Regions from separate parts of the Enterococcus sp. UD-01 genome, predicted to be linked through region 2. Evidence: riboswitches for the same ligand, from Rfam matches in the RefSeq annotation. Region 2 holds a riboswitch; the other holds the start of a gene.
What was found. A riboswitch is a leader RNA that binds a small molecule or an ion and turns the genes downstream of it on or off. The one in region 2 is predicted to bind thiamine pyrophosphate.
Positions count from the first base shown of each region.

Region 1 (2,465 bases), on a different contig from region 2:
ACTTCATGTTACGTGGCTTTTTATCGTGTGATTTCTTTTGGGACTGGCACCTTGCTTTCGGAAATTTATTTTTATAAGAAAAAAGGCCTTTCTGTTTCTAAAGGCATCGGCATTACCGCACTTCATATGATTATGTACAAAGTGGCAGTGATTTTTTGGGCTGTGCTTGGCTTAATTATTCAGTTTTCTTTATTTTACGAGCATTCACCGAAAATGATTCCGTTTATTTTAGCGGGTGTCATTTTAACTTTTGCTATTATCTTTTCCTTGTTAGTTCTTTCCAGCAGTATTAATCTGCAGGTTTTGCTGACGAGCTGGGCGCACAAGCATTTGAAGCGTAAAAAGCTGCGTGACTGGGCGGACAAATGTAATATCCAAATTTATTCATTAAGAGAGACCGTTCAGACGATTACACAGGATCGTTCCGCTTGGCTGCGTGTTTTGGGTTGGAATATTGCTAAATTGCCTTGTTGGTATGTGATTCCTTATATTGTTTTATTGGAAAATCATCCCACCATTGATTTCCTGTTGGTCTTTTCGTTTACCAGCTTTGCGGTTATTTTATCGGGTGTATTTCCAACGCCGGCTGGTATCGGACCTTTTGAATTCGTGTATTTGCTATTGTTTAAGCCGCTGGTAGGTACCGTTGATGCCGTTGCTTCGCTTTTATTGTATCGTTTTGCCAGCTTTGTTTTACCGTTTATTATCGGGTTTGTTTTTGTGGTGGTTGAAAAAAGAAGAGAAATAAAATCCGAGCTGCATGCGGTGCGCCAAGAGAAGGAAGAGACACGGGAAGAATAAAAAAGTTTTTTAAGAACTTAGTTTTAATAAAAAAGGACGTAAAAAAGTAACGATCGAAGCATGAATGTGTTATACTTTAGAAGTACTGGGGGAGTCATATTGACTGAGATGTTCCAAAAGAACGGACCCTTTGAACCTGAGAGTTGAGACTCGCGTAGGGAAGTAGTCTAAGAGATAAAATAAACGACACGACTCTATGAAATGGTAAAGCATTTTGTAGAGTTTTTTTGTTTTTTAGAGTTCTTCTCGAAAAATGAGGAGGAGAGAAATGACCTTTACCACGGAAGTACGAACAGCAGCAGAGCCGATTTGGCAGCAAAGCAAGCTGCATCCGTTTATTTCAGAGTTGAAGGCGGGGACGCTGGCGCCGGAGATATTTCGTTTTTATCTTTTGCAGGATCGGTATTATTTAGAAGAATTTAGCCGAATTCAGTTAAAAGCGGTAGCGCTTACGACAGATGAGAAAATTCAGCAGCAATTGGTGCAAAATGTTGAAAGTCTGGAAAGAGCTGAAATCCAAACAAGACAATTGTTTTTTACAGATTTACAAATAACGGATGGGGAAATTGCTCAAACCTCTATCGCACCAAATGCGTATCATTATGTTGCTCACTTACATCATAAGCTGGGCACAGGAAGCATCGCCGTAACACAAGCGGCTTTATTGCCATGTTATTGGCTTTATCAGGAAATCGGGACCGAACTGATTAAAAGCGGTTCACCTGTTCCAATTTATCAACGCTGGATTGAAACCTATGATCAACTGGCTTATCGAGAAACGGTTCGTCGTCAAAGAGATTTAACGGATGCTTTAGCAGAGCAAGCTTCTGAGGAAGAACGGGCTGCGATGAAGGAGGCCTTTCTTATCAGTAGCTATGAAGAGGTTAATTTTTGGGAAATGGCTTATACAAAACAACAATGGGGGCAAAAGGAATGAAAGCATACAAGTTAATCGAAACCATCAGAACTGAAAATCCACTGGTTCATAACATTACCAATATTGTCGTTGCAAATGATTCTGCTAATGGCTTGTTGGCAATTGGGGCTTCACCTTTTATGTCAAGCACAGTGGCGGAAATGGAAGAGGTCGCGACTTTGGCTGATGTAGTTGTTTTAAATATGGGCACATTAAATGATGAACAGCTGCAGGCAATGATTACGGCAGGAAAAAAAGCGAATGAATTAGGCAAGCCAATTGTCTTGGATCCTGTCGGTGCTGGTGCAACCAGCTATCGGCAACAAGCTGTAAAGCAGTTATTAAGGGAGATAAAGCCAACCTTAATTCGGGGGAATACTGGTGAAATTGCTGCCTTAGCCGGTGTTACTTGGTCCGCCAAAGGAGTAGATGCCGGTAGCGGTACAGGCAATGTACAGGAAATAGCGAAGCAGCTGGCGCAACAGACACAAACGTTAGTAGTAGTTAGCGGAGAAACGGATATTATCACAAATGGTCAACGGACGTATTTGGTTCATAACGGAACGCCTTATTTTACGAAGATGACTGGGGCGGGGTGTTTACATGGTTGTATTTGCGGTGCTTTTTTAGCAGTTGCTGAGGAAGAGCTTTTGGAAAGTGTCGCTGCCGCTAGTACTATGTATGCTTTGGCTGGTGAGTTAGTGTCAGAGCAGCTGAATGGCTTAGCTGTTGGGTCGTTTAGAACGTA
Region 1 covers NZ_JBIYEU010000007.1:141,515-143,979, reverse strand. Annotated here, with positions in the region: gene ABH902_RS08375 (YbhN family protein) at 1-801, shown strand, start outside; TPP riboswitch at 879-979, shown strand; gene tenA (thiaminase II) at 1,070-1,738, shown strand; gene thiM (hydroxyethylthiazole kinase) at 1,693-2,465, shown strand, end outside.
Region 1: another riboswitch for thiamine pyrophosphate. It lies ahead of tenA (thiaminase II); the one in region 2 lies ahead of thiT (energy-coupled thiamine transporter ThiT).

Region 2 (2,465 bases):
TATTGCGCTTTTCTACTTTTTTGGTTTCTTATTTTTGACAAAGAAATCCTATCATGAGATGCTCTACTCGTACAAATCAAAAAATGAAAGAAGGCTGAGCTTTATGGCTACAATGGTTTTTGTGAACTTTCCAGTGAGTGATGTCAAGCGTTCTACAGAATTTTATGAACAGTTAGGCTTTAAAAAAAATGAAGAATTTTCAACGGACGAAGCAAGCTCCATGGTTTGGGACGATCATTTTTGGATTATGTTGTTAGATCATGCGTTTTATAGTAAATTTATCAAAGATAAAAAGATTGCTGATGCACATACGACTAGTAGCGTACTTGTTTCCTTTAGCATGGAAAGTGCAGAGGCTGTCAAAGAATTTGGAGAAACCGCAAAGGCCAACGGCGGCGATTTTTACCATATCGATATGGGCATGCCGGAAGAGCAAATGTTTGGACTTGAGGTGCAGGACCCTGATGGAAACACCTTAGAACCAACTTGGATGCAGATGTAATCACCAGTAGAAAACAGGTCTAAATTGAAGTTCCTCCCCCAAATTAGACCTGTTTTTTTTGCTTATATTCGTTTATGACTATGTGCTGCATGCTCCGGTAAAAATAGCTTAGGGTTGATTTTAAGTAGTACGATTAGAGCAATTGCCGTCACAATAGCCGTTGCTAACCCACTTAAGCCGTTCATCACAAAGGAAAACAACCATGGATTCATCCCCCACAAAGCAAAGCTGCCCCAGAAGATAACACCGGCAATAAAATGCCAAAAATAACGCATAAGCGTACCGAAGAAAGTAGCATAACAAATAAGTAAACTACTTTTTCTAAAAGCACTCTCTTTCACTGCTTCCTGCAGTTTATCGCTAAACATCCCCGCAAACCCAGCAAAAGCAAATGCCAAAATATATTCAATAATAACTTGTACCGGTGTTAAATAATAGACTTGCGCCAAAGGAAAATGTAGCAGTCCCCAAATAAACGCCGCGAAAAAACCCGCTTTTGTTCCTCTTCTTAAAGCAAAAAGTGTGATGGGAATCATTCCTAGAGATACAGAAAAACTACTGCCGATACTGGTTGGAATAAAGGTAAGCACCATCGCCAGCGCAGCGAACATGGTTCCTTCAATCCAGACCTGCAGCGCCAATTTTCTTTGCATAAAAAATTCCTCCTTTAGAACAGCCAAGTCACAAAGGAGGAGTAAAAGATCTATTTTACTCCATCACAATTCCTACACTCGTATTAACGAACAGGTTCGAAGGGTTTAGAGCGGATACTCATTCTCAGCCAAAGCTCCCCTTTGTGATGGGTTCTATTTAATTATTTTTATGTTATTCATTGATAATAACGGTTCAAGATTACCATGAGTTGAAGGAAAAGTAAAGAGTCAGCCTTGGGATTCGGGGAAATTACGAACCAAAATTTTTCTGCAGGAATAGGTTGTAAAACGGCTAGATTCCTACTATAGTAAAAGAGAACCTAGAATTGGAGGTCTAGCTATGAAAATACTTTATATTTCTATTTCCGGTAATACTCGTTCGTTTGTGCAGCGCTTGGCTGCTTATATTCAAAATCAGTATGAGGTCACTGTTGAGCTGAAAGAAATTCATGAAAATTCTGTCTTTGAAGATGAGCATGACTCGTTTTTCACCTTTGTTCCAACCTATTTGGACGGCGGGAATGGTGTGGATAATGGTGATACCGAAATTTTAACAGAAACCATGCGGGAATACTTAGAATTTCATGATAATTATCGTTATTGTTTAGGCGTTATCGGCAGCGGTAATAAAAACTTTAATCATCAATATTGTTTGACCGCCAAGCAATATGCGGAAAAATTTCAGTTTCCTTTCTTGGCTGATTATGAATTACGCGGCACGCAGGAAGACCTGGAACGAATTTCTGCTGTTTTGATACAAGCCGTTAAATAGCTGAGAACAGATAATTATTTTGTCTTTGCTTTCAGTTTGTTTTCTAAATCCTTCATATAAGTTGTCTGCATTTTTTTCAGATTAAGCATGAAAAAAGAAAGTAGATAAATCAGTGGATTTTTGAAATCTAGAGATTCAGTGAAAATCATCGTTGTTTGCTGTTCGGCTAAAGAAACGAATCGTCCTTCCCATTTGCCCGTAAAAAGCTTGTTGGACAGCTCAAAGGCGTAGAATTTGGTCTCTTCCTTGGCTATAATATGAAATTCAGTTGCACCGCCACCTCGATAATACTCGGTGAACTCCTGCGGACTTGAGGATTCTATCCTCTCAAGATCGCTGCGCCAAGCATATTCTTGATTGTCGGTCACAACGCGCCAGATGGTCTTACTACTTTCGTTAAATGTCCATTCAATAGTTGAGGTTCTATTCATTTTCTACTCCTTGGTTTTCCTTAATCTTCTCATATTCTACTAAGGTATGCAATGACAGACAAAAAGAGTGTGACGAAAAAATATTCTCAGTTTTTCGTCACACTCTT
Region 2 covers NZ_JBIYEU010000014.1:60,491-62,955, forward strand. Annotated here, with positions in the region: gene ABH902_RS11765 (VOC family protein) at 104-502, shown strand; gene thiT (energy-coupled thiamine transporter ThiT) at 565-1,155, opposite strand; TPP riboswitch at 1,208-1,306, opposite strand; gene nrdI (class Ib ribonucleoside-diphosphate reductase assembly flavoprotein NrdI) at 1,496-1,927, shown strand; gene ABH902_RS11780 (polyketide cyclase) at 1,942-2,358, opposite strand.